Regions from separate parts of the Priestia sp. TRN 1309 genome, predicted to be linked through region 1. Evidence: riboswitches for the same ligand, from Rfam matches in the RefSeq annotation. Region 1 holds a riboswitch; the other holds the start of a gene.
The links. A riboswitch is a leader RNA that binds a small molecule or an ion and turns the genes downstream of it on or off. The one in region 1 is predicted to bind ZMP and ZTP.

Region 1 (15,051 bases):
GCGGATTTATGTATGCTAGTGTAGCCAGCTACATGTGCCAAGTGTGGAGAAGGCTTGAATTAAAGCTTACGAATTGGCCTTCTACGTGGATTGTCAGTATACTAAGTATGGCTATTTACCTTAATTTTTTCACGCATCATTTTATTTACGACTTCCGCTGGTTTTTAAAACTTTTTACTTTACTTATTTTTTATCGAACTTTTGTATATTTTACGGTTAACAAACGTACATATCGCATGCCTTTAGTATTGTCTTTTGTACTGATTGGCTTTTTCATTTGGATCGCTGAAAATATCGCAACATTTTTCGGAGCATGGCAGTATCCAGATCAACAGCAGCAGTGGACAATGGTTCATATAAGTAAAATTAGCTCTTGGCTTCTTCTTGTGATTGTTAGTTTCTTGATTGTTGCTTTACTAAAGCATTTAAAAGAAAATCAAAATCAATTTAAACAAAGTAAGAAATCAAAAGAAACAAACGAACTATATGAAAGATAGAAACATAACTATGTACATGCTGTTAATATAAGGTACAGAATCTTTGGAGGCCTATATGCAAGAATATATTTTTTATCTTCCCTATTTTAAGTCAGCGGGAAAGACCGTAGCAGTTACAAATGAAAATGGAGAAAATGTCGGACAGCTTAAGAGAGTGCATAAAAACATGTGGACTAAAAGTATTGATTTTTTAACTCGTGATGGACTTCCAGTGTTAGATTCTATTTCTTGGTTTCCTATCTTTTCCTGCGGCTTAAAGGTACATGTACAAGTTCAATGGGAAGGAAGAACGGTGTTTATTGATCACGTAAAAAAACACCGGTGGGTGATAAAAGAAAATGGAAAAATAATAGGGGATCTATTAGGTAAAGGAATAATTAAAAGCGAAGGAGCACAAGAAATTAGATGGGGAAATAACGTCTACATGTTAAGCAGTCATGAAGCCGTAGAGGAAGCGTGTATTTTTAATCAAAAAAGAGAAAAAGTCGCGGAGTTTAAATCAGATCTTTTTCATTTTAAACAAGGCAAACACTCAATAAGAGTAACAGAAGAACTGCCCGTACCCATTTTTATCGCTTCTTACTATATAACTACTTTTATTATGCCATACATATAATCAGGCGCAGAATGATTCTGCGCCTGATTTTTATATCATAATTTTACAAATATCATTTGTGAATTCAACGGGATCACTAATAGATAAGCCTTCAATTAAAAGAGCTTGGTTATATAATAAATTTGTATAAAGGTCTAATTTCTCTTTGTCATTTTCAAATGCATCTTTTAAAGAAGCGAATACATCATGATTTACGTTAATTTCTAACACTTTTTCTGCTTTTACATGCTGATTGTCAGGCATAGCACTTAAAATTTTCTCCATTTCAATCGTTACTTCACCATCAGCTGATAAGCAAACGGGGTGTGTTTTTAAACGTTTAGACGCGCGCACATCTCCTACTTTTCCCGACAAAGCTTTTTTCATATAGTCAAATAGCTCTTTATTTTCTTTTTCCTCAGACTCATTGAGCTGTTCTTCTTCTGCTTCAATCCCTAAGTCACTGCTTGAAACAGATTTAAATTCTTTTTCTTCGTACGTCATTAACATTTTAATCGCAAATTCATCGATATCTTCTGTAAAATACAGAATTTCGTATCCTTTATCTGCAACCAATTCTGCTTGAGGAAGCTTTTCAATTCGGTCGTATGATTCGCCTGATGCATAATAGATATACTTTTGATCCTCAGGCATGCGCGATACATACTCGTTTAGTGTTACGAGCTTTTTCTCTGTAGAAGAATAGAATAAAAGCAGGTCTTTTAATACATCTTTGTTGCTGCCAAAGTCACTGTAAACGCCGTATTTTAGCTGGCGGCCAAATGATTCATAAAACTTCTCGTACTTTTCACGTTCGTTTTTAAGCAAGCTTTTTAACTCATTTTTGATTTTCTTGCCGATGTTTTTGGCAATCAGCTGAAGCTGGCGATCTTGCTGTAAGATTTCACGCGAAATATTAAGAGATAAATCTTCAGAATCTACCATACCTTTCACGAAGCTAAAGTAGTCTGGAAGAAGATCTGCGCATTTATTCATAATTAATACGCCGTTTGAATACAGTTCAAGTCCTTTTTCAAATTCTTTTGAGTAGTAATCAAACGGACTATTTTCTGGAATAAATAAAATAGCATTGTAGCGAATCGTTCCATCCACATTAATGTGAAGGTGAGTGAGCGGTTTATCAAACCCGTAGCGCTTTTCTGAATAAAATTGCTCATAGTCTTCTGAAGTCAATTCATTTTTATTTTTCTTCCAGATCGGTACCATACTGTTGATAACTTGTTCTTCTGTATAATCTTCTAGCTCGTTATCAGAACCTTCTTTAGGCCGTTTTTCCGTTATGTCCATTTTAATCGGGTAGCGGATAAAGTCTGAATACTTTTTAATGATCTCTTTTAAACGATACTCTTCTAGATACTCGTCATACGTTTCATCTTCTGTATTTTCTTTAATTTTTAAAATGATTTGAGTCCCAACCGTTTCTTTGTCGCAAGGTTCGATTGTATAACCATCAGCACCAGTAGATTCCCATTTATAGGCTTCATCGCTGCCTAACGCTTTACTAATCACCGTTACGACATCTGCCACCATAAACGCTGCGTAAAACCCAACGCCGAATTGGCCGATAATCGTGTGCCCATCCTTTGTTTCATTTTCGTTTTTAAATGCAAGGGAACCGCTTCGCGCAATTGTGCCCAAGCTGCTTTCAAGCTCTTCTTGCGTCATACCAATTCCAGTATCTGTAATAGTTAAGGTACGGTTAGTTTTATCGGGTGTTACTTTTATGTAATAGCTTTCTTTGTTAAAACGCAAGGAGTCATCTGTTAAAGCTTTGTAATAAATTTTATCGATTGCATCGCTTGAATTTGATAGAAGTTCTCTCAAAAATACTTCTTTTTGAGAATAGATGGAATTAATCATCATCTCTAATAATCGCTTTGATTCGGCTTTAAATTCTTTTTTTGACATAAGAAGTTCTCCTTTCCAAATAGGGCTTACAAAATAATTAGCACTTGAATAGATAGAGTGCTAATCACTCTTTTTATTTAACATGTATTAGGGTATTTGTCAATATATTAGGAGATTCACCAAAGAGATTAAAAATTAGACTGAAAAAAGCAAACTTTTAAAAAAAGGTTGAACGTTCTGAAAGAGTTTGCTAGAATATACTTAATTTCAAAGACTATATGTGACTGGCGAAACGCGGATAACCGTGAGGAAGCATATAGTGACGTAGCCGTTCGCCTGGGCAGAGGTAAGGGATTAATACATATCTCTTACCTCTTTCTGTTTAGGGGGAGAGGATATAGAAGTTGACATGTAGGCTAAAAAACCAGACTTTTAAAAAAATTAAAAATGAAGTTCCTTTATCCAAAGGTAAAAACATGTAAAACTACGATGATAATCAGAGGAGAGTACAAAATGAGCACATTAACATTAGAAAAAGTACAAACAATCAAAACATTAAACAACATCGCACAAAAAGGCCTAAATGTTTTTAATCAAGAAGGTTATCAAATTGACAACGACAGCGAAAATCCAGATGCGATTGTCGTGCGTAGCTTTAACATGCACAGCATGGCATTTGACCAAAATTTAAAAGCTATTGCACGAGCTGGAGCAGGGGTTAACAATATACCGGTGGACGCTTGCACAGAGCAAGGTATCGTTGTATTTAATACGCCAGGAGCTAATGCAAACGCAGTAAAAGAAATGGTTTTAACTACAATTATGGCTTCTTCTCGTAACTTATTTGCTGGAGTTGAATGGACAAAAGGATTAGACGGCCAAGGTGATCAAATTCCTAAGTTAGTTGAAGCAGGTAAAAAACAGTTTGTTGGAAAAGAAATCAAAGGTAAAACATTAGGCGTTATTGGTTTAGGTGCAATTGGTGCTCTTGTAGCAAACGACGCGCTTGATTTAGATATGGACGTAATTGGTTTTGATCCATTCATTTCTGTTAATACAGCTTGGAATTTGTCTCGCAACGTACAGCGTGCAATGTCTCTAGAAGAACTATTTGCAGCATCTGACTATATTACGGTTCACGTTCCATTAACGGACGATACAAAAGGTGTTTTCAATAAAGAGACGTTTAGCATCATGAAACCAGATGTTCATATTTTGAACTTCTCACGCGGTGAGCTTGTAAACGAAGAAGATATGAAAGCTGCTCTTGAAAGTGGAAAAGTTGGTCGATATATTACAGATTTCCCAAATCAAAATGTCTTGAACATGAAAAATGTTGTGCCAATTCCTCATTTAGGGGCATCAACTCAAGAATCAGAAGAAAACTGTGCGGTAATGGCAGCACGTCAAGTGAAAAATTTCTTAGAAACAGGAAACGTTAAAAATTCAGTGAACTTCCCGAATGCATCTCTTCCTTACACTGGGAAAAAACGCGTAGCTGCTTTCCATCACAACGTACCGAATATGGTAGGACAACTTACGCAAGTATTCTCAAACTACAATTTAAACATCGCAGATATGGTGAACAGAAGCCGCGGTGAATATGCGTATACAATGATCGATATTGACAATCAAGTAAGTGACGAGATTGTGCCTGAGCTAGAAGAAAAAATTGGTCAAATTGAAGGAATTATTACAAGTCGTATTATCTAATTTGGTTATCATCCTATTTTAGTGTTTCAGCCCTAACTTTTCTAAGTTAGGGCTGTTTTTACATGGTGCTTATCCTCATATCATTTCCTTCATTCCCATAGCATATAGAAATACCTTTAAAGAGGTGAACGTTTTGTCAGGAGAAATGATAGGAATTTTGATAGGGTCGCTCATCGCGCTGGCAGGAACTTTCATTACGTCTGTCGTAGCTATAGCGATGTCGAAAGAGCAATACAAGCAAGAGCTTCGCAAAGCATTTATCCAAAAGAAAGTTGATGCCTATACCCATGTGTGTCAGGTTATTTTAGCTATAAAAAATGATTTACTGACAATAACCGTTTCTTCAGCCGGCTTAAACTGGACGGCTCAATCTATTAACAAACTAGCAGATGTATGTATTACGGAAGGACTGTGGATCGATGAAGAAGACAGCAAAAAGCTGGAGGTTCTGCAAAAGCAGCTTTCAAAGTTTGTATTGGATGAAATAGAACTGTCTAGACATGATATCCTCACAACCTGTTATGAAATTATTGAGTATTGTGAAAAAAAGGTAAGGATTCTTCATTTTATGACTACAAAAGAATAGGTGATTACTACTTTAAGAAGGGATAGTAGACGGATAAAAAAAGCATCGGAATATAAAGTCAAAAAACAATCCGTTTATACACCAGCAGTCGACGAGGGCATTAGTAAGGAAAGAGCCAAGAGGAAATTTTTTGTAAAAACGATAGAAAAAGATAGGCTCAGTACCGGGTCTATCTTTTTGCGTTTATATAAAGATTAAATATATTTATATATGCATGTGTCCAAGCATTTACAGAAAAAACTCCTAAAATATAGTCCAGAAAGGAGACGATTGTATGTCAAATTACGAGTCGAACAAACCGTATATTAAAGCGGTGAATATACCTAATCCTTTATATCAATCGTTAAAAGGAGACTATTTTGTTGGACAAACTGAGCCTATTCGTTTCGGTGGAAATAGAAATGCTTGGGGCGGGTTAGTTAACCCTTCCGGCTCTGGAGTAGATTTATTTGTGAATGCTTTTACTATCACTAACTATTCCAACGAACCTTTTACTGCTGAAATTTGGTTTAACTCTATCCCGCCTGGAAAAGGAACAACTTCAGATAATGTGAGTCCAGCAAATACTACACTACGTTCAAAACCAAAAGGGAAAATTAAATTTGCAGAAATGGTAAAAGGCTTTCCTACTAAAGGGGTAAACGTATTTAACCGTGTTGTTCCGCCGAAAAGTACATTAGTAAGTGATGAAGACGGCAAATTTATCTTTCCAAACAACGGTTCATACGTTATTTTCTTAGTTTCTCCAGGAAATAAAGAAATTGAAGCTGAAATTGCATATGGATGGTTTGAGAAAAAACGTAAGAAGGACTGTTAACTGAATAGGTCTTAGCGATTGTATGAGAAGTGTATGAGCTATTTCATATTTAATACAGTTCTTAACAAACGGTAAGTGTTTATGAAAAGAACTTTGCAGCAGCATCCAAAGTTCTTTTTTATAGCTTGCGTTTTTTCGTTTGATTGTGGATATAACTAAAGAAAAACAAGCAAAGGTATAATTCCGATTACGCAAGCGATTTGAACGGTATTTAAAGAAGTTGAGGACTCAAGAAGCAAAGCGATAATACATAAGTAGAATGAAGTAACTTTTTTGTCCAGGATATAAGCATGCTCAACATCTTAAGATAATGTCTACATTCACATTATCTTACGTTTCAATTCATACTGGCTTCATATAAATGAATCATACTGAATGTATTAATGAAAGATACGAGGTGAAACAATGTTAAACAAGCTTTTTAGACTATTTACACAAGAAACCGAGATATCTAAAGATAAAGAAGGAGATCTCCAAGAAGAGAACGATTTTAAAGAAGTTTGTGATGATCATTTTATTATAGATGAGTATTAGAAACCCTATAAAACGCTGCAAAATTTAAAGAATTGATTGAGTATATCTGTATAAACAGTAATTGTATAAGGGTCGTAAAGGTATACTTTTACGATCGATTAATATTGATAAATTGCTTTTTACATGAAACAATGCGAAAAAGATGGGCACCCTAAAAGCAAAAGGAGGGGATAAAATGGGCAAAGAACCAAACGATGAAACAAGTGAAGGGCTGAATCAGCTTTTTGAAATCATCAATGCAAAAGGCGACGAGGGCGAACTTAGAGAAATTGTCAGCAGGAGCAGTGAAAAGAATAATCATAAAAATCATGGGGATCAATCGTAAAAAGAAAATAAAAAACCTCTTCATGGAAATCATGAAGAGGTCAGATGAAATAGCATTGCATCCATCCCATCCGGCAGAGTTTTAAAGTATTTTAAACTCTTGATACGACTGGTTTTATGGAACTGATGGGATTCGAACCCACGACCCCTTGTCTGCCAGACAAGTATTCTCCCACTGAACTACAGTCCCGCTTATGTAGAGTCTTTATTGCCTGTTGACTCTACTATATTTTAATACGTATGACGCACGTTCGCAATAGTTATTTTCAGTGTTTTCTAATTTCTTCATATGAATATTAACTTCTAAAAAAATCATTTACTTCTTGTTTGTACGTATTAAAAAAACTTGGAATTTGGCTTGGTTCCAATCCTTTTTCAGCGTATTTGCTGATGGACTCGTAGTACCATTTCTGTTTTTCGAATCCTCTTTTAAAACTATTCCAAATTGTATCTCCTTGCTGATCGTAGCTTTCTTTTAAAGACCGTAAATTGTCTAATTTATCTGCTACAATTAAAGATTTCACTTCAAGAGAACCAGTTTTCACAATTTGAATTGTATGCTGTTTACGTTCTTCCCAGCTTTTGGATTTGTCTTCTGTATGAGCTTCAACAATCTCCGCTACCTCTAAGCCAAATCTTTGTACAATTTCTTCGAGTGTTACACTTGTATCTTCTACAGCATCATGCAGATAAGCTGCTGCTATTACTTTTTCACTAAAACCTGCTTTTTCTAAAATATTACCTACGTTAATAGGATGAACGATATAAGGTTTATCAGACAGCTTACGCACTTGGCCGGTATGAGCATGTTCTGCATACCTACGTGCTTCTTTTATTAAAGACATCATATTCCTCCATTTTTTATACAGTATATATTCATATTATTAGTATAAACGAATATAGCTCTCCTAACGTTATGAAATTGCACAAATTCATTTCTTATAATTCTTATAATAAGGTAAGGCTACCAAAAGCCCTTCTTATTGTACGGTTTTTTATAAAGCCTAATATCTATTTAATAGGCCTGTATCAGTTGCCATTTCCTTTTTTATTCATAGTTTGTATGAAGGAGTGATAGCAATGCAAAACCGTAATAATCAAAATATTAAGGTCATTGATGTTTCTCATCACAACGGAACAATTGATTGGGCAAAAGTGGCGTCGGATGGGGTAAAAGGCGCGTATATTAAATTAACAGAAGGCACAACCTTCTTAGATAAAAAATCATATGATAATTATATAGGAGCAAAAAATGCAGGTCTACGTGTAGGCTTTTATCACTTTGCTCATGCTGATAATGATCCTATTGCAGAAGTTAATTTCTTTTTAAATAAATTAGGCAGCATGAAGGTTGATTTGCCTCATTGCTTAGATTTGGAAGAAAATAAAGGGAAAACAAAAGCGCAGGTCACAGCCTTTGCAGTTAGATGGATGGAATATATTGAAAGGAAAACAAGCATTACGCCTATTCTTTACACCGGGTATAGTTTTATTAAATCCAATTTTACAAGCGCCGTGGCAAGATATCCGCTATGGATAGCTCGTTACAGTGGAAGTAACCGTTCCAAGGGGTTTACTAATCCAGGTGATACGGCCATTTGGGATAGATGGTCTATGTTTCAATATACAGATCAAGGAAAAGTAAACGGGATTAAAGGCAATGTTGATATCAATGAAATGGATCTGGATTTCTTTAATAGTATTAACACAGGGGTGACGGTGGTGGAAAATAATCAGCCATCAGCACAATTGCAGCAAGGTGATAGCGGACTAGCTGTAAAAGAACTGCAGCAAAACTTAATTAAATTAGGATTTGAGCTTTCCCAGCAAGGAACCGATGGCCAATATGGCAGTGAAACTGTTGCAGCTGTTAAAGCTTTTCAAGAAAAGTATGGATTAACGTCAACTGGAAAAGCTGATGAGAAAACATTAGCTAAAATGATGGAATTGCTTAAGGGTGTAAGTAATCCTATAGAAGAATCATTACCAAAGGTTACTTCACTCGGAGATAAATATTCTTTTCAAGTAAAAGCGAAGAAGGATATTGGAGTCTACAAATATGCGAATGTAACAGAGAATTTCAGAACTATAAAAAAAGATACGGTATTTAGCGTATATGGCTATACGAGTGCAGCATGGGCTGTTCCAGGCGGATTCGTGCAAATGAAAGACGTAGAACCTATCCCAGTTACAATTAAAACAGGCGGATTAAGTAAAGACATGGAAACAGAGTTTCGTACTTTCTTAAAAAATGAAGGAATTGACAGTGAATTAAACGTACATGCAATAGGTAATCCGTCAGCTGAACTCACAGCAGCTGGACTGGATTTTGTAAAAGTTAAGCAGTTTTTAGATAAAAAAGGCTGGTACTACAAGCAATAAAACCCCGCTCTGAAGAGTAGGGTTTTATTTTGAGGTTTTATAAAAAAGAAGAGCAGACATCAATTAAGTAATTAAAATATGTTCTAAATAACAAATTAGGTGGCAACAAAAAAGTTTTTATGTATAGTCGACCTCTAACAGTCATATTTTTAGTCAACGACTCATGGAGGGTGAATGAATATGAAAAATACGCAGATTCGAATTGAAACACTATCCTATCACTATGAAAGCATTATGGTGAATGATGAAGTAGAGCGTGCGATAAAAAGTATTGAAGTGACGTATCGAGCATATAAACATAACCACGTTTTAAACGGACACGTAGTACTTTCAGGAGAAGAGATTTACGATCTTCAGCAGCTGACTCACGCAGTGGCTGGGAAAATAAAAGCAGAATTAGAAACTACATAAAAAAGCGCCTTTCTTTAAATTTCAAACATTAAAGAAAGGCGCTTTTTTATATTAATTATTAATTAAACTGCAAAAAGAAGAAATTAAAGTATGTTCTAAATAAAATATATAAATAAAAAACATAGCATCTAAGAGAATTCCCTAAGCCATACGCATTACCTTTGCATTGTGAACTTTGTCTCTTTTATCACTACTTTTCTTTTACTATGTGTAAGCAACACGCCGCATAACGTAATGATGCTTCCAGCAATGGAAGCTGCACTCGGGATATCTTTTAAAAGCAGCCACGCTAAGAAAAAGGACAGCGCAGGAGTTAAGTAAAGAGAGATGGCAGCCTCAGCAGAACCTATACGCGATGTCAGATAAGCGAGTACCATATAGGGAATAACGGTTGGAAATAATCCTAAATATATCACGCTTATTGCTGATCTGACAGAGATATACGCAAGTTCCGTTTCTAACCCAGGTAAAAAAACAAGCATAGAAATTGTAGCTCCCCAAATACTGTACGTCACAAAAGAAAGGAAACCATATTTTTTTAATAAATTTTTTTGACATACTATATAGACGCTTTCTGCAAGGGCAGCTAGCAGAACCAGTAAGATTCCATTAACTGAGTGTACAAAATTCTCTTTGCTGAAGGTTAAAAGTACAATACCCGCAAGGCTTACTGCAGATCCAATCCATTTTCTTTTTCCGAACTCCTCCTGAAAAAGAAAAATAGCTAAAAGCGAAGAAAAAATAGGAGTAGTCGAGATCAGTAAACTCGCAATACCCGCACTTACCGTTTTTTCTCCAATGTTTAAGGCCGTGTGATAGACGGTAAAACCTAAAAAACCGAGCGCTAAAAGAAGTGGAATATCTTTTATATCAGGCAAGGACATGCGTGTGGCTATTGCAATAACTAACAGCACTACAGAAGCAATACTTAACCGAACAAAAGCGAGGTGCTGAGGAGAAAACGATTCCAGCCCTATTTGAATAACTGGAAATGCTGACGCCCATAAGCTAATCATCAGTATATGTAAGAACACCAGACTAAACGTTAATTTCATACCTATTCATCTCCATTTTTCATTTTGAATCCAACCAGTATCTATTGTGGTTCCCATGTTAATAAACATTTGATAAAATGTCTTCAACCAGTTTAAAGGCAATTAACCCAACCACTTTAAAAACAGGAGTAAATGTATGAATCAAGAGAACAGTTCTAGTTATCCAAAATACAAGCAAATCATTGATTTTATGAAAGAGAAAATTGCGCGTGGAGAATGGCCGATTGGAAGTAAAATTCCTAGTCAGCGAAAGCTTGCTGCTATGTTTGATGTTAACCGAAGTACGGTCATCACCGCATTAGAGGAATTAACAGCGGACGGTTTAATTGAAGGTAAGATGGGAAAGGGAACCATCGTTATAAATAATACGTGGACACTTTTGGCTACAACTCCGCCCGATTGGGATGTTCATGTGAAATCAGGCATGCATCATCCGAGTCAAGCAATGGTACAAGATATTAATGAATCCGAATTTAACTCAAACCTTATTCAATTAAGCAAAGGAGAGCTTTCACCTGACATATTTCCTAAAAACAAAATGAAATACGCCGTAGAAAAAGTAGCAGAAAATATGGAGGTTCTAGGATACGAAGAACCAAAGGGGTATTTTCCTTTACGAAAAGAATTAAGTGCATATATGAAAACAATAGGGATTGAATCTTCTCCAGATTCTATTTTAATTGTTTCCGGCGCTCTTCAAGCTCTTCAGCTTATTTCAATTGGACTGCTGCAAAGAAACTCTTCGGTTTTGCTCGAAAAACCTTCTTATCTATATTCCTTACATGTATTTCAATCAGCCGGAATGAAACTCAAAGGCCTTGCTATGGATGAGGAAGGAATAAAAGTAACAGCTATAAAACGCGCCGACCCTCAAGAAGGGCAAGCTATTTTATATACAAATCCATGTTTCCATAACCCAACGGGAACATTAATGTCACAAAATAGGCGTTACGATTTGTTGAAAGAATGTGAGGAACATCTGCTTCCTATTATTGAAGATGATTTATACCGCGAATTATGGCTAGATAAACAGCCTCCGCTGCCATTAAAAGCTTTAGATAAAAATGGACACGTGTTATATGTTAGCAGTCTTTCTAAAACACTAAGCCCGGGATTACGGATCGGATGGATAGTCGGCCCAGAACCAGTCATTGAGCGTTTGGCGGATATTAAAATGCAAACAGATTACGGATCTAGCTCATTATCTCAAAGAGTAGCAGCAGAATGGTTTAAAAATGGCTTATATCAACAGCATATGGAAACTGTACGAACGGAATTGCGAACAAGAAGAAAAGTGATGCTGAATGCTTTGGAAACATACGCAGGAGATATAGCAACATGGACGAATCCTGAAGGAGGCTTTTTTATATGGGTGCATATTCAACCTTCTATTTCAATGAAATCTTTATACTCTCGTGCTTTAAAAAGAGGGATATTGCTTAACTCTGGAAGTATTTATGCACAAGAAACCGGCAGTTATCTTCGGCTTTCTTACGCCTATGCCTCTTTACCAGATATCGATAGAAGCATTGAAATTCTTGCTGAACTGATTCGGGAATTGCAAGTATAGTAAAAAAAGGAATAGTGGATTACCCACTATTCCTTTTTATTTGTATCAAACTATTCTTCTTATAAAAAACATCAAGTAACAACTGACTATATATTACCATCTATAAATCCATGTTATTTTTTATGGAAAAAATAAGTTAATAAAACTTTTAATTGACTTTCTGTACGTTTTACATGTAAATCGTGAATGGTTTTAACTACGTAATCATTATCAAACATTTCCAACACCTCAATTATTGTTAAGTTTCCTGTTTGTTATAGTTTATGAAATCATCAGACGCATATCATCGGCCATCAGCTGTAACTTTACGGTTTATCTTTTACAACTAAAGGCTGAAACGTACGTTCATGATTGAACGCACGAATAACAGGATATGCAAAAAAATGAAAAGTGTGCACGTTTTGTTTTAAAAAAGCTATATCTTTAAAAAAAGAAAATTGTCACACACATTTATGAATATGTATCTACTAAGTAAGAAGACTTTTTTAGTTGGTGGGATTGAAGGTGAAAAAGATGGATGAATTATTTAAAGATCTTGATCTGTACAGAACGCAAGAAGAAATGAAACAGTATTTTGAACATACGCAGCAAATGATTCATCAAAACAAAGAGTATATAAAATTAGCCAGACTTAAAAAAGGGCGTTTCAAAAAGTTTTTTGAAGAGTTTTATCCGCTTTATTGCTTCAGCCAATCTTCTTATTGTCCGAGGAATTCAAAATTGAAGCTTATTATTGGAAGTCAAGGATACGACGGATTAATTATTCAGCCGGATGGTACTGAAAAACGAATTGAAATTACTTCTTACAAAGATGGGAAACTGGAATTTGAAGATGCACAGAGGGTCAATTCAGGAAATTTTGCTCTACCCCGTATCCAGACGGAAGGTTCTGTGGAAGAGTATATAGAAAAAGTGCTAGAGAACATTCAAAAAAAGAGCAAAAAAGATTATAGTGGCGCATCCATTTTATTTGTTGTACACACGTTTCATTATTTTGAAGCCTATGGAAAAAGTTCAGCTGCCTTTATTCGTACCTTAAAAAAAGAAATGAAGAATACAGATTTTCGAGCGGATGAAATTTATTTATTGGAATTAAATCAGCCAGAAAGTGAAAGTGTTAAGCAAAACATTCATTTCATTAAATAAGAAGACACGCTGTAGATGTTGAGGTGTGTCTTCTTTTCTGATAATAGAACTTAATGCAGGTGGATAATTTTGAAAATTACAACAGTTAAGTGCTATAATTCAAGTATGAATATGCATTCAGAGGAGGAAAACCAATGGATTTAGCTTATAGAGAGAAAGCGTACGAATATGCCAAAAGATTCGAATCTAGCTATGACGATTATGATGAACGCTATAAGGTGCACAATAATCCGACGGTATGGCGATTTATGCCGCTGGCTGATTTTCAAGATTTACTAGAAACCAATGCGCTTTTTTTCGCAAAACCTGATGCATTTTCAGACCCCCTTGAAGGATGCTCTTCGATGTGGAACATAGAAGAGTTAAGAAAAAAAGGCGAACGTCATAACCGTACCTCTAGAACCTATATAAGAAAAATCCATGAATTTTCTGCTGTTTCATCCTGGCATATCAATGATTACGAAGCCGCTGGAATGTGGGATCTATATTTAAAAGGGAATGATGGCGTAGCTATTAAAACCACCTATGAAAATTTATTGTGCAGTATTAAAGATTTACGCTATAAAATCTTCTCTGGAAAAGTGCAGTACATAGACTTCCAAAAAGAAATGATCAGTCACTCTGTATATGACACGTTATTTTACAAGCGCAAATCCTATCAGCATGAAAATGAATTGAGGCTTGTTATTGTAGCAAGTCGTATACACGCTTGGAAGCTGCAAAAGCTATTCGAAATTCAAGGTATTTCCGCAAATCAATGGCAAAAACGAATGGATATCCTCGAAAAAAGATCGTATGAGTTTTCTCACGAGCATGGCAACCTCCTTACATGTAATTTACATCAGCTTATCAACGATATTTACGTATCGCCAAGAAGCGCTCAAAGCTGTGTAGATGAGGTAAAAGCTCTTACTAAGAAACACGGTCTCGCTTATAAAAAGGTTATTCAGTCTGACTTGTATAAGGACTATATTTACTAAATGCTAGCGAAGTACACAAAGGCTTAATCAAAAAATGATTAAGCCTTTTGTGTTACACGTTTTATATTCCCATACATTTCCTCATATAAAATAAAACAAACCTTCAAAGCCTATATATACATATTAGACAAATCAGGAGTACAGTATGGTTAAAAAAATGCTGTTTATTTTAGTATGCGGGCTTTGTTTGTGTTTGTTTTTTCAATGGGACGTAAAAAAAGGCTATAACGCTTATGTTCGCGTACATCCGCTTATCGAAACGCCTGTTTACCAAGGCAATATAGCGCTGTATACAAAAGGAAGTAATTTATATCCTACTTTATTTGAGGATATTAAAAAAGCAAAAAAGTACGTGTACATTCAATTTTTTATTATTCGAGCGGACAACATCAGCATGAAGCTATTTGAGCTATTGAAAGAGAAAGCAGCTGAAGGGGTAAAGGTTAAACTTTCTGTAGATCGTTTTGGAGGAAACGATCTCTCCCGAACACTCATAGATGACCTTAAGAAAAATGGAGTTGAGTTTACCTTTAGTCGAAAAGCAAGCAGGCAGCACTTTTTTTATAGCATTA
Region 2 (15,051 bases), on a different contig from region 1:
TTCTTCACTTGTAGCTCCTTCATCACTATCTACTAAAATATAAGAAGCGCTGTCAATAGATGCTTCAATCGCCTTATTTTTAGCCGAAGTGGATCCTCCCGTTTCCTTAGAACTGTTACAAGCCGCTAATACTAGCATAAGTACAAAAACCAAAGCCAAAACATTCATTTTTTTCACAGCTGTCCAATCCCCTTTATTTTGTTTTTTTAGAACTTTATCCCAAATAAAGGTTCCCTCTGTGTAAATCCTTAAACCTTAAAATCTATGTTTTTTACAATATTTTGATAAAAACTAAGTCTAAATTCTCCATTCATCTAAATAAAAACACGAGCACCGGCTCGTGTTTTTTTATTTAGATTTAAAATTTTCTTGATTGATTTGTTCAGCTTCTTTCATATATCGGTTAGATTTGCCACTTTTAATTCCCCAGTAATAAAAGGCTAATGATACGCAAGCAATCACTAGCATATCCCATCCGAAAGGTAAAATATTTTTGCCTCCGAATTTTTCGCTTCCTATGTAGGAAATAAAAATCATGCACGCTAAATAGATAAGCATCCAAGCCCCGGTTAAAAATTCTTTTTTAAAGCCCACCCATTTATTTTTCGCTTGGTAATAAAAATAAACTGGCAGGCCAATTGCCATAATAAAAATCACTTCACCTGTAAGTGGCCACCTTGCCCAGTAAAGCGTCAAAGAAGCAAAAACGAAGCCGCATGGCGCAATAACTGATGCCCCTTTTAAATAAAATGGACGGTAAAAGTGTGAAGCCGTTTTTCTTAATGTTATAAGCGCTACAGGGCCCATAATATAAGAGATAAGCGTCGCTACTGAGATCACTTCTGCTAAGACACCCCATCCTCTAAATAAAAAGAGAAACAAAAAGCAGGCTGCTAAATTTAGCCACATAGCTGGGCGCGGGACATTGTAAAGTGGATGAAGAGTACCAAATATCGTTGGCAAATATCCATTTTGCTGCATCCCGTATAACATTCTAGAAGTCGTTGCCGTATATGTAGCACCTGTGCCGGAAGGAGAAACAAATGCATCTGCGTATAACACAATTGTTAGCCAGTTAATTCCAAGCGCAATCGCTAAATCAGCAAAAGGAGAATTAAAATTCAAATGATTCCATCCATCCGCAATTGATGACGGACTTACTGCTCCGATAAAAACAATTTGTAATATAATGTATACAATTCCAGCAATAAAAATTGAACCAATTACAGCTACCGGAATCGATTTATTAGGTGACTTTGCTTCTCCTGCCATATTTACAGGACTTTGAAACCCATTAAATGCAAACACGATACCTGATGTTGCCACTGCCGTTAAAACACTCGCCCATCCGTAAGGCGCTACCCCATGCTCACTTGAAAAGTTCCCGCTATGAAAACCAGCAAAAAATAAAGCCCCTGCCGTTAAACCAGGAATAATTAATTTAACAATCGTAATAAATGAGTTTGCTTTAGCAAAGAGATTTACCGTCCAATAGTTCACAAAAAAGTAAATGAATAATAACAGAGACGCAACTGCCAACCCCTTGGACGTTAAAATGCCATTGTCTACTAATTCATGAGTCCAGCGAGCCCATTTCCACGGCCAAGTACTCATATATTGCACAGATGCAATAGCCTCCACTGTTATCGTTGAAGCGATTGAAATCCAGTTAGCCCAAGCAGCCAAAAATCCAATAAATGATCCGTGTGAATACTGAGGATATTTAACCATCCCCCCTGCTTGCGGAAACATCGCGCCCAGTTCAGCGTACGATAGGGCAATGGTCAAAATAACTACCATTCCAATAACCCATGAAAAAATAGCCGCGGGTCCTGCAATTTGAGCTGCTTTCCATGCTCCAAACAGCCATCCTGAACCGATAATCGAACCTATGCCTGTCATGGTTAAAGCAAATGTTCCCATCTTCCTTTGCATATTGCTCATCCAAATCTACTCCTCTTCCCTAGGAAAATAAAAAAAACACTTGCGAAATTTTCTCAAGTGTTTGCCCAGGCGCGCGGCTTATACGCTATATGCTCCCCCATGGTCATCCATGTTGCGCCAGTCACATATAGGAATATATTTTTTATCAGTATATAACATTCATTACTATTACTCAATACACAAAAATGTTTACATTACTTTTACAAAAGTAATGAATTATTCGTAAAATTCCGAATAAATCTTCTTAAAATCTCTTCCTAATTACAAAAAACAACTAAAACTCTAACCTTGCTTATTATTTGATTCTTTTACTTCACGAGCATATCATCTTCTAAAAATTATATTAATATATATTATTCATTTACAAAATACGAATTAACATCTATATATCCATAGAATTCTTGCACTAGCCCCTTTACTTATATACAATATGAAGAAAAGATACTAAAGTAAACTGCCCACCACTTAGCTACGCTTGAAGTGGGAGACTTCTTTTGGGAAAACGTTAACACCTACATATCATGCACTTCGCAACGAATGAAGTACTTCGAGCAAACTTCTCTGTTTACGCAAGCAAAAAACAGGGAAAATTACGAAAAAAGATTGTTAGAGGGATGCTTATGAATTATGCAAATGTAAAAGTTCTTTATTTTGATGACGACGGAACCATTCCAAATCACCCTCGTCTTCCAGTTTTGTTGTATGAACACGTATTTATTAGTAAGAAAGAGAAAGTAGAGAGCATTTTTAATTCTCACAACTGGAAAAACAGCTGGGTAGGCGGCATATATGATTTCCACCATTACCACAGCAATTCTCATGAAGCACTAGGTGTAATTAGCGGATCTGCACGTTTAAAACTAGGTGGACATATGGGGGAAAATATCGTGGTGCATGCTGGGGATGTACTCGTACTCCCTGCAGGTACAGGACATATGCGTCTGCAGTCAACTGCTGATTTTAAAGTGGTTGGAGCTTATCCAGAGGGCATGGATTACAACTTACGAACAGGAAAACAAACTGATCGCCCTCACGTATTTGATGAAATTGCACAAGTACCTATTCCTACAACAGATCCTGTTTATGGCGACAAAGGACCATTGACAGAGTGGTGGAACTAGACAAGCACTTATTGTCTAGTTTTTTTATTTGCTTGTTTTTATAGCTTCCATAAATCTATATTTGAACATACAAATTCTTTTTCTTTAATGCAATAGCAATATACTTTATCTCATCGAGAAAACTACCTTTCTTCTTTTCCGTTCTTTTTTTGTTTCAAAGGCAATTGCGCTTAGGTTCTCCCCTGCTTTTTCTTCCCTAATCATTTCAAATATCTTCTTCTCATACCCTTTTTTTGTTTTTCTAAAAAAATTTTCGTAATTTATAACGAAATTTTCAAAAAACTTATTGCTTTACTATGTCAGACTTGCTATCATAGTGAACATTGTTAGATAAATTTTAGAGGAGGAGTAAAAATTGAACAGAAAATTCATAATATTTATTTTATTCATCATTCCGTTTATTGCTCAATTCGCTTTTTTACCTTTTGTAAATAACATTCATCCAATTATTTTTGGATTACCTCTTTTGCATTTATGGTTATTTTTATGGGTCTTCTTAACGCCTGTGTGTACATTTATCATTTATCGTTTACAAAAATCTTGGGGGGACATTGAATAATGCAAGGAAATTTAACCGCACTTTTAATCACATCAGCAATTGTTCTTGTCGTTATCGCCATTGGCTTTATAGCAGGACGTGACAAATCATCTAGAAGCTCCGTTGAAGAGTGGGCTGTAGGGGGAAGACGTTTTGGAAGCCTGCTCGTCTGGCTTTTAGTAGGAGCAGATTTATATACTGCTTATACATTCCTAGGTCTTACAAGTACAGCTTATCAAGGAGGAAGCATCGCATTTTTTGCCATTCCTTACTCTGTTTTAGCCTTTTTAATTTCATACTTTTTTCTTCCAAAACTTTGGACTGTTGCTAAAAAGCACAAACTTACTACACTTGCTGATTATGCTAGAGAACGTTTTAGCAGTAAATTTCTCTCCTCTTTAATTGCCATAGTAGGTGTATTGATGCTTATTCCATATATCGATCTTCAGCTTAGCGGTATTCAAGATACTCTTCGCGTTGCAGGAACTGGCTACATTAATGTAAAAGCTGTCGTTATTCTTTCATTCTTTCTTGTGGCTCTTTATACTTTTTTCAGCGGAATTAAAGGTCCCACTTATACGGCAATTATTAAAGATATTTTAGTATGGGCGATTATGTTATTTATGGTTGTTTCTCTGCCAATTATGCATTTTGGAAGCTGGGGCAACATGATTGACAATGTTGCAAAGGATGCACCTCAGCTATTAACGATCCCAACACAAGGACCTAAGGGCATTCCATGGTTTATTACAGCATCACTCGTATCTGCTTTAGCCTTATTCATGTGGGCCCACGCTGCTACAGGTGTTTTCACTGCTAAAAGTGCAGATTCGCTTCGTAAAAATGCTGTCTTCTTACCTCTTTACAATATTGTTTTAATTCTAGTCATCTTCTTAGGGTTTATTGCTTATCAAGTATTACCTCAAGATACAACGGATCCTAGATTAGCATTATTAACCTTGATTCAATATTCATATGGTGGCATTGGCCAAGGGTTAGCTTATGCAACGATTGCTCTTGCTTCATTAATTCCATGTTCTATCATGGCTATCGGAGCGTCTAACTTATTTGCAAATAATATATTTAGAGATTTAATTAATCCAAATGTACAGGGTAAAACATTAACAATGGTTACTCGTTCTATGGTTTTTGTTGTTATTGGACTGGCACTTTTATTCGGTTTATTATTCCCACAAGCACTTGTTTCCCTACAGTTACTAGGGGTATCCGGCATGGTACAAATCTTCCCGGCTATTGTTATCAGCCTGTTTTGGAGAAATCAATCGAAAGAAAGTACGATTGCTGGATTAGTAGTAGGGCTGGTTGTAACGTTTACCGTTCATGCCACAGGAAATTCATTTGGCCTTTATGAAGGGTTCTGGGGATTATTATCTAACCTACTCGTAGTTTTTATTTTAAATCCAATCTTTGCTGCAAAAACCAAAGCAGCAACAAATGGCGTGAAAGAAACATTATTTTCTAAAGGCACTACGCAAACTGAATTAAAGAAAAACGCATAAAAAAAAGTTCAGCCAACTGGCTGAACTTTTTTTAGATAATATTCTCTTTTTCAGAAGGGGATGAAGTCGATTCTCTTTCCCAACATTCAATATTCTGATTGTTTTCTAATGCATCTTTATAAAAGACTGGATTTTTCCCTTCCTTTTTCTGCTGAGTATAGTCATGCAAGGCAGAAAAAGCCACTTTCGATAATAGAAAAATAGCAATTAAGTTCACCACTACCATCATCCCCATAAATAAGTCTGCCAGATTCCATACAAGCTGAAGCTGAGCAACCGACCCAAAAATAACCATCGCTAAAACGCCTACACGATAAGACCAAAGCCACATCTTATTTGAATTTAAAAATTCAATATTCGTTTCTCCATAATAATAATTGCCAATTAACGTACTAAAAGCAAATAGAAATACCATGATAGCTAAAAATCCTGATGCCCAAGAACCGATATGTGTACTAAGAGAAGCTTGCGTTAATTCAATGCCGCTTAGTCCCTGCTTATAGGCGGGAGATAAGAGAACGATAAATGCTGTGCTTGTACAAATCACGAGCGTGTCCGTCAAGACACCAAATGCTTGGATAAGACCTTGTTTAACTGGGTGACTCGTCACTGCAGTTGCCGCCGCGTTGGGAGCACTTCCCATCCCTGCTTCATTGGAAAACAGTCCGCGCTTTACTCCGTTGATTAACGTTGCACCAATTGATCCCCCAAGCGCCTGTTCAAATCCAAATGCATTTTTCACAATTAGAGATAGAACGGCAGGCATTTGATCAATATTTTTAAAGATGATGAACAGAGCCATTCCAATGTATAAAACGGCTAATACGACAACGATGTATTCCGATATCTTGGCGATGCGTTTGATCCCGCCAAAAATAATTATCGCAAATATAACTGTCATAATAATCCCAATCAATAAGCGGCTCGTTCCGAAAGAGTTCTCAAATGCCAGCGTAATCGTATTAGACTGCACAGCGTTAAACACCAGGCCAAATGACAGTGTAATGAGTACAGCAAATAGCCCGCCCATCCATCTTTTATTTAACCCTTTTTCCATATAGTAAGCGGGTCCTCCTCGAAATCCGTTTGACCCTTTTACCTTATAGATTTGAGCGAGTGTACTTTCTACAAAACTTGATACTGAACCGATAATGGCAATAATCCACATCCAAAATACAGCACCCGGGCCACCAAGAGCAATAGCAATCGCTATACCGGTAATATTTCCTGTTCCTACTCGAGCTGCCATGCTTATGCAGAAAGCTTGAAACGGGGAGACTCCCCCATCTTTAGCCGCTCGTCCTTCTTTCAAAACAAGTACCATTTCTTTCAACATGCGAAACTGCAAAAAACGAGAGCAGATCGTAAAATAAATACCGATTGATACAAGTAAAATAATTAATAAATTCGACCAAAAAAAATCATTGATGACACTAATTACACTTTCGATTGCTTGTTGCACGCCTATCACCTCATTAGAAAATTTGGTAGAACAAATGCAAAACATGAAAGTTTTTTCTCTTGGTGTTTATATTATTGAAGCGAATGAATAGTACGTAAATAGACTAAAAAATACTCAAATCCCATTCTTTTGCGATTTTTTTTAGCAGCGTAACGCCTTTTACGCTATTCCCGTACTCATCAATAGCTGGACTGTAAATTCCGATACCGCATCCGTCTGGGAATGGAGACTGCTTTTTCGTATTAGGTGGCACCAATGACATGATTCCTCCTGATACACCGCTTTTAGCTGGCATACCAACAAATGCCGCAAACTTTCCTGAGGCATTATACATACCGCATGTAAGCATAAGCGCTTTTGTTAATTTAGCTACTTCTTTTGGAATTACTTGTTTGTGAAACACTGGATGATATCCGTCTAATGACAGAATTAATCCGATCAGCGCAATATCTTCAGTCGTTACTTCAATTGAGCACTGCTTTAAGTAAACCTCTAGAACTTCTTCTACTTCTCCTTGTAAGTAGTTTGTTTCTTTTAAATAGTAGGCAAGCGCACGATTTCGATGAGACGTTTGCCATTCTGATTCAAAGACGGTTTCATTAATGAGTGGTGTTTTCCCAGTAAGCATTGTTATTACATCAAACAAATAGCTTAGTTTTTCTTTTGCCGTCTCTCCAGATAAAAGAGATGAAACCGTTAAAGCACCGGCATTAATCATAGGATTGAACGGCTTTCCTGGTTTATGCATTTCCAGTCTTATAATAGAATTAAATGCATCTCCAGTTGGCTCTACATCTACTCTCTCTAGTACGTAGGGAATGCCGCAGCATAAGCAAGCTGCTATAAAGCTAATGACTTTAGAAATACTTTGAAGAGTAAATACCGCTTCATAATCCCCAGACTGGATAACCGTTCCGTCAGCACCAATCAAACAAATACCTAATTGAGACGAGTCCATATCTTTCAGAGCGGGGATATAATCAGCCGTTTTTCCTTCTGACGAAAATTCTTTTATTTGCTCTACCCACTCGTGTAACTGCTCTTTTGCAGTGACCTGTAAGTAAGACATTTCCTGTTCAATTTCTCGTTTCATTAAAATCACCTCATCACTTCATTAACTTTTTATTTTAAAGCGCTTTCATAAAGCGGGATTTCATTTTCGTTTTTAATGTACAATGCAACCTACGAGAGCATACAAAAACCTACAAAACTTTTTGGAATTATATTTTTATCTTTGGTACTCTTCTCCATTGTGCTGGACGCTGTCACAATGTATACTAATTCACGAATCACTTCAGGAGGTGTAATTATCTGAATTTTAAATCTTTCATTCGAAAAGATCCGTACATTTTATTGCTCATGCTCATTACTGTTCCGCTGGCGGGAGAGCTAAAATTTTATCCGTTAAATGAAACGTTTCGAATTACATTTGGAGCTCCAACATTTTTCTTTTTCCTATTGCTTTTAAAACGAAAAACCGTTTTATCTGGCGGCTTGTTAACCGCTTTAAGCGTCGTTCTCTTTCGCATCATGCTCGATTATATCACGCTCGATCATTTTCAATTTGCGGCTTCTGCACATACGCATTACCCTACGTTTTTCTTTTACTTTACGTATGCACTTTTATTTTTTATTTTTAAAGTAAGCCGCATGAACTATAGTGCTATTGTGATTGGATTAATTGGACTCATCATTGAAATAGCTGCTGATATAGTCGAACTAACTGCGCAGTATATCGTTTTGCACACAACCATTCATATCGATTCATTATCGGACATGGCCGTTATTGCTTTTGCTCACAGCTTCATTGTACTTAGCTTTTTTAATATGATGACAATTTATGAATCACAGTCACGAGAACGTCAAATTCGCAAACAAAATGAGCACATGCTAATGCTTATTACAAGCCTTTATGAAGAAACCGTTCATTTAAAAAAGACCCTTCATAATACAGAAGTGATTACAAAAGCCTCGTACGATTTATACCGTGTATTACATCAGCAGGAAAAAGATCATTCTGTGCTTAACCAATCGCTCAGTAAAAAAGCGCTTCGGATTGCCGGAGATATTCACGAAGTAAAAAAAGACAACCAGCGTATTTTTGCGGGCTTATCTAAAACAATTTCAAATGAAAGTTTCCAAAATTATATGAAAGCAGAGGAATTAATCGAGCTGATCGTACGCATCAACAAAAAATATGCCGATTCTCTTCACAAACAAATTAGCTTTTTTTCCTCTGTCACCGGGGAACATTTCAGCTACCACGTTTACACAATTTTATCGATCATTAATAACTTGGTAGCAAACGCAGTGGAGGCGATTAAAGATGAGGGAATGATTGTTTTATCCGTACATAGACAAGCTGAATTTGTAGAATTTCATGTACAAGATGATGGTCCTGGCGTGCCTTTGAAGTACGAAAAAGCTATTTTTGAACCTGGTTTCACCTCAAAATACGATCAATTTGGAAATCCCTCTACTGGAATTGGCCTTTCTTACGTAAGAGATATTGTTCAAGAACTTGGAGGTACGATTGAAGCTAAACAAGGAGATAAAGGGATGATTTTTATCATTCAAATACCTCTTTGTAGTCTAATTCAGAAAGGATGAGTTTATGCGATTTTGTATTACAGATGATGATTCAGCCATTCGTTCAACGCTCAGTCAGCTGATTGAAGATGAGGATTTAGGAGAAGTTGTAGAAGAAGTCGTAGACGGCAGCTTTTTAGATGCCTCTACGTTAAATTTAAAGCAAATTGATATTTTATTTATTGATTTACTTATGCCAGGACGAGATGGAATCGAAACGATCCGTCATTTAAAAGATTCATTTAAAGGAAAAATGATTATGATTTCACAGGTAGAGTCCAAAGAATTAATAGGAGAAGCCTATTCATTAGGAATTGAATACTATATTACAAAACCAATTAATCGAATTGAAATTTTAACGGTTATTCGAAAAGTAATTGAACGAATCTCTCTTGAGAAATCAATCGATGATATTAAAACCTCCTTGAATAGTTTAGCGACAGCCCATCACGCTCCTCCTTCAAGCCAGCCGATAACGAAACAAGCCCATCTATACGATGTAGGGAAATTCTTATTAGCCGAATTAGGTATTGTAGGAGAAAATGGTGCAAAAGATTTACTGGATATTTTACAGTTTCTGTACACTTATGACCAAAGAGAAAGTGTGGAAAAACATTTCCCTTCTCTAAAAAATATTTTTGTGAATGTCGCTGAGAAAAAATTGGGAGCTCACGCGTCTTCTATTGAAATTAATCGTGAAACCAAGGCTTGTGAACAGCGAATAAGACGAGCAGTTACTCACTCACTGAATCACTTTGCTTCTATTGGATTAACAGATTTTTCAAATCCAAAGTTTGAAAATTATGCTTCTAAGTTTTTTGACTTTACAGCCGTTCGTAAAAAAATGAAAGAACTGCAGGGAGATTCTAAAATTTTGCCGATTCGCATTAACACCAAAAAGTTTATTCAAATATTTTTTCTTGAAGCCAAGCGTTTGTTAAGCCAAGAAAAAAGCTGGTATTGACAGAAAAGACGGAAAAGGTGCAAATCCCTCATCCGTCTTTTATGCTAATTGATTCAGTTTTACTAAGGCAGGACCATATACAGTACGCAGAAGCAGCGTCTCTTCGCCTTTTGCGTATTCCGCTAGAGAAAAGGCTCCTTTTTCTGTTTCTACCTGTACATCTACAGAAACTGGGCATCTCTTTAGCTTACTGACTATCATTTCCGCTTGTTTCACCGACAAATAAGAAGAAAGGCGAATAAGTACATCTAAATCACTGGTTGTCGTGACAACTTCTTCACCGCTTGCAAGCTCGAACCCTACACTGCCGGTTGGTCCCCACGCAAATTTTTCAAAAATAATAGCCACCTCTTCCAAAGCGCGTATAGCTGGCATGTTTCTAGACTGGGCGTTTTGAAAAAATGAAACGAGATTTTCCGGCCTAATTGTTTGTTTAATGGCCTCCTCAGATAAAAAAGCACCAAAACGCTGATTCCTTCGTTCTCCTCTTACTCCAATAGGTATCAGTTTATCTCGGTGAACAGCACGCCTTACCACTACAAATGGAGCCTTGACTAATGAATATTCCACCCACTCGGGGATAGGTGTATAACTGATAAGCTTTGCTTCCTCTTTTAACTGAAGCAAATCATGAGCTATATATTCCATTGTTTTTCCAACTCACCTCTTACCCATAAAGAAGCTTTTCGCCCTTCCTTTCTTGCTTGCTCACTGTGCAGCCGGCTGCTTAAATCGTATACACCTTCACAGCGAACATCTTCTACTGCTCCAATTAAAATATCTTGAATCATTTGAACGTCGCGCTCTGTGGGCTGCTCTGCTTGAATACCGCTAACCAGCTCATATAAAGCGCCAAGTGAAGCAAATGATTTAATATCATAAGCCATGGACGGGACTTTCTTTGAAGCTTCCTCAAGTTCTTTTATACTTCTTTTAGTAATGCGCGCTGCCGACTGTTTGGACATGGCGTGAACATTCACTCCTTCGTCTTTTAAAGCCAAAATTCGATTCGATTGGTATCCATGAGCCAAAAATGCTCCTGAAATTGCTTTTCCGACAATTAACGTAATAACCGGATGACCTGCTAAGCGCGCTGCTGCATAAGCATCAGCTGCAGCAGCGCAAGCATAGTGAATACCTAGAAGTTCTTCATGATAGCCATACGCTTGACTCGGTACGTCCACAATGGCAATTATAGGGCGCGGAGATTGATTTCGATCTTCTTGTATTACTTCACGAACGTGCTTAGCAATTGCCCATCCTTCATCTAGTCCTACTTCCCCTTTTCGTGCACGTAAGAAACGATTATAAGGATTAGGTACAACCGATATATATCGGACCTTTTCTCTTCCTAGCAGTGCGTCTTTATAAAGAACGGAAGGAATTTCAAAATCTGCTTCTTCATCATTTATTAAAGCGTTAATCCACACGCGACCGCGGCTGTTAGGCATGCTACCTGGAACTTCGTTCAACGAGTAAGAGACTGCTGAAGGGATATGTTCATTTTTTGTTGCTTTATACAATTCTTGAAATTGATAAGGAGCCATTTTTTCTGAAGGATCAACCTTGCTAAGCAAATGCCTATAAAAATCTACTTGTTCTGTTTTACTAGCTACTTTTTCTTTTTTTTGAAACGTCTCTTGAACCGCTCGTTGAATAGCAGTAACATCATCCTGTGCTAATGTATCTGCAAACCCCGTTTCATAGCGTTGAATACCGCCAATCGTTTTCCAGATTAAGCTTCGGTCTCTTGCATCAAACTCTTCAACCCCCGCTTCTTGTTCGATCACTTCCGGGCCGTTAAGACCAAACCTTGCTTCTTTTGTCATAATGAGATAACTAAAGAGTGAAGCAGTGATAGACATTCCTCCAAAGCAGCCTACATTTCCTGAAATAACTCCGACAACAGGTGTATGCTCACGCAGAGCAACTACCGCTGAGCCAATTTCAGATATCGACAAAAGTCCATAATTCGCTTCTTGCAGCCTTACCCCTCCTGTATCGAATAGAAAAACAGGTCTAACAGGAACACCTTTTTTGTGATTATTAAGAGCTAATTCTAAAGCTCCTGCAATTTTAGCTCCCGATACTTCACCAATGCCTCCCCCTTGAAATCCTCCTTCTATTGAAATGACAACTGCTGGCTCCCCTGCTATTAGCCCACTTGCTATGATGACACCATCATCGCTTTGAGGAACAATATTTTGCTTAGGTAAATGAGGCGACTCGATCCCGTCAAAAGGGCCGAGCAGCTCACGAAATGTACCTTGATCTAAGATTGCCTGGGCTCGTTCTCTTCCATTTAACTCAATAAAGCTTTGATTATTCACTCCCATTTTCACTCACCTCCAAAGCTTGTGCAAGACGCAAAGCGACTACACCGGGCGTAGCACCGAAATCATTAATTACAATTTTCGCTTGAATCATATGAGCACTAAAAAACCGATCTAATACGGCTTTCCAGGTTTCACTAAACCCTTCACTTCCTGTTCGTACTGATACGTGAGCATGTTCTTCATCAGAAGGAACCATTAAGATTTCTAAATCCCCTGAACCAACAACGCCTACATGTGCGCGCTGAGTTAACTTTCGATCGGCTTTGTATTTAAACACTAACGTTTCCATTAGCCACTCACTCCTCCCTGCAGACGTTTATGATTCTTTAAAAAGAGATATTCGATCTAAAAATAATACAGCAGCCAGCAAATCTGCACTTCCACCTGGAGAAGCGTTAGATGATAGAAAAATATGATCTAACGCTTCCAGCCGCTGTTTTCCTATTGATGTAGATACCCCTCCAACTTCTAACACATTGGATGCCGCCATTTTAACCTCCTCTAATACAACTGGACCAGCACGATGCAAAATACACGTATCATCAAGATTGGCTATTAGTGTTACTAAAGTATCAATCCGCGCTGATGTTTCATGTATGCCTAGCTTGCGAGCCTTATGTAAAGCAGGCAAGCCTATATGAATCACGTGAGGAAATCCTTGCTTCGCCTCTCCAGCCGCTCCTTTTGCGCCATACTTTTTTTTCACACGAAGTCCATTAGATGAATGCAGAGTACAAAAGCGATCTGCATAACGAGCAATTTTTCCTGCAGCTTCTGTGATGGATGCAGGTGATGCTTGAATACCGCAAACCGCTGTTGCAGAAGCAAGTAGACCTAATGCCCAAATAGCTCCCTTGTGTGTATTGACACCATCCGTAGCCGCGTACATAATTTGTTCACCTTCGCGTCCAATTCGAGCAATTTCTTCCCTTAGCATCTGACTCGGCTGCTTTCCTTGACTATATAATGCAATCTGTGAGAAGGTCGGTTGTAAAGCATAAGCAGAGGCTAGCAGCGTCTCAATATTCATATCTTGATGAGATCCAGTTGTTGCTGCATCTACAAGCCCCGGCTTAGGTGTAAGTACCGCTTCATCAACCAAAGCGGTAACTGCCATTTTAGCTATCAGGCATGAAGAAAACACAGTTGTTTTTGGCTCTTCTTGAATACGCATATTTTTTACCAGCTCCTAAATTTAGCAGGCGGATTATATAAACCATCTGACCATTCTACTAAATCTTCTACACTTTTCGCCGCTAACAGCGAACGCTTTGCTTCCGTACGGCGAATCTGTAAATCTTCCGGAAAAGCCACTAAGCCATCTCTGCGCATTCTTTCCACTTTATTTTGGTTGTGCCGTAACCCTATAGGCGTTACCCCCGCTACTGCTTCAAGCGCTGCTTTTCTTTCTTCCAAGCTTTGTGCTTTATATAAATAAGCAATTCCTTCTTCAGTCACGACATGTGTCACATCATCCCCGTAAATCATGACAGGAGCAGTAGCTAAGTTTGCTTGTTTAGCTACATTTACCGCATCCAAAGACTCAACGAAAACAGGCTCATTTCCTGATTGAAAGGTTTCAACCATTTGTACAACTAGCTTTCTGCCTCTTGCTAATTCATGCTTATCGTTCATCATATCCAACCAAGCAGACGTAGAATGCCGTCGGCCTCTAGGATCATGCCCCATGTTAGGCGCTCCGCCAAACCCTGATAAACGTCCAGATGTGACGGTAGAAGAATTTCCTTCTCCATCTATTTGCAAAGTTGATCCCACGAAAGCATCTACCGCATATTGACCAGCGACTTGACACATCGCACGGTTTGAGCGCAGGCTGCCGTCGCGTCCTGTAAAAAATACATCTGGACGGGCTGCTGTGTATTGTTCCATTCCTACTTCTCCGCCAAAGCAGTGTACGCTCTCAATCCATCCGCTTTCAATAGCCGGAATTAACGTAGGGTGAGGGTTCAGAGCCCAGTGCTTGCATATTTTACCTTTCAGCCCTAACTTTTCTCCATAGGTAGGCAGCAAAAGCTCAATTGCAGCTGTATTAAAGCCAATGCCATGATTTAATGATTGTACGCTGTGGCGCTCATAGATACCTCGAATCGTCATCATAGCCATTAGAATTTGGAGCTCTGTAATATGACGAGGATCTCGGGTAAATAAAGCTTCCAATTGATAAGGCTGATTGGCCACGACGATACAATCAATCCAAGAAGCCGGAATATCAACTCGCGGAAGTTCTTCAACAAGTTCATTTACCTGCACAATGACAATTCCGTCCTTAAACGCTGTTGCTTCGATAATCGTCGGCGTTTCTTCCGTATTTGCTCCTGTATATAAGTTACCTTGTGCATCCGCTTTATCGGCAGCCACTAATGCAATATTGGGAATTAAATCAATGAAAAGGCGTCCGTAAAGCTCTAGATATGTATGAATTTCTCCCATTTTCAACGTGCCATCTTCAATCATTTGAGATACGCGAAGACTTTGAGCACCGGCGTACGAAAAATCAATTTTTTCAGCAATTCCTTTCTCAAATATGTCGAGGTGTTCCGGGCGTGAAATACTAGA

Region 2: linked by a shared signal. The riboswitch ahead of ACRPLQ_RS15305 (APC family permease) and the one ahead of ACRPLQ_RS10655 (phosphoglycerate dehydrogenase) in region 1 are both predicted to bind ZMP and ZTP.

What each region holds. Positions count from the first base shown of each region.
Region 1 covers NZ_JBOZGM010000002.1:641,668-656,718, reverse strand. The annotation lists gene ACRPLQ_RS10670 (DUF817 domain-containing protein) at 1-497, shown strand, start outside; gene ACRPLQ_RS10665 (tubby C-terminal domain-like protein) at 553-1,113, shown strand; gene htpG (molecular chaperone HtpG) at 1,144-3,021, opposite strand; ZMP/ZTP riboswitch at 3,232-3,310, shown strand; gene ACRPLQ_RS10655 (phosphoglycerate dehydrogenase) at 3,475-4,674, shown strand; gene ACRPLQ_RS10650 (hypothetical protein) at 4,808-5,260, shown strand; gene ACRPLQ_RS10645 (DUF6143 family protein) at 5,535-6,077, shown strand; gene ACRPLQ_RS10640 (hypothetical protein) at 6,787-6,936, shown strand; tRNA gene ACRPLQ_RS10635 (tRNA-Ala) at 7,054-7,125, opposite strand; gene ACRPLQ_RS10630 (HD domain-containing protein) at 7,232-7,780, opposite strand; gene ACRPLQ_RS10625 (GH25 family lysozyme) at 8,016-9,317, shown strand; gene ACRPLQ_RS10620 (hypothetical protein) at 9,498-9,728, shown strand; gene ACRPLQ_RS10615 (DMT family transporter) at 9,884-10,783, opposite strand; gene ACRPLQ_RS10610 (PLP-dependent aminotransferase family protein) at 10,920-12,353, shown strand; gene ACRPLQ_RS10605 (hypothetical protein) at 12,867-13,499, shown strand; gene ACRPLQ_RS10600 (DUF2971 domain-containing protein) at 13,634-14,479, shown strand; gene ACRPLQ_RS10595 (phospholipase D-like domain-containing protein) at 14,625-15,051, shown strand, end outside.
Region 2 covers NZ_JBOZGM010000003.1:620,829-635,879, forward strand. The annotation lists gene ACRPLQ_RS15300 (DUF5105 domain-containing protein) at 1-168, opposite strand, end outside; gene ACRPLQ_RS15305 (APC family permease) at 349-1,944, opposite strand; ZMP/ZTP riboswitch at 2,001-2,079, opposite strand; gene ACRPLQ_RS15310 (cupin domain-containing protein) at 2,466-3,065, shown strand; gene ACRPLQ_RS15315 (DUF3311 domain-containing protein) at 3,421-3,624, shown strand; gene ACRPLQ_RS15320 (sodium:solute symporter family protein) at 3,624-5,123, shown strand; gene ACRPLQ_RS15325 (alanine/glycine:cation symporter family protein) at 5,155-6,585, opposite strand; gene ACRPLQ_RS15330 (glutaminase) at 6,689-7,678, opposite strand; gene ACRPLQ_RS15335 (ATP-binding protein) at 7,945-9,195, shown strand; gene ACRPLQ_RS15340 (response regulator) at 9,200-10,138, shown strand; gene ACRPLQ_RS15345 (malonate decarboxylase holo-ACP synthase) at 10,178-10,786, opposite strand; gene mdcD (biotin-independent malonate decarboxylase subunit beta) at 10,774-12,474, opposite strand; gene ACRPLQ_RS15355 (malonate decarboxylase subunit delta) at 12,461-12,763, opposite strand; gene ACRPLQ_RS15360 (triphosphoribosyl-dephospho-CoA synthase) at 12,791-13,648, opposite strand; gene mdcA (malonate decarboxylase subunit alpha) at 13,654-15,051, opposite strand, start outside.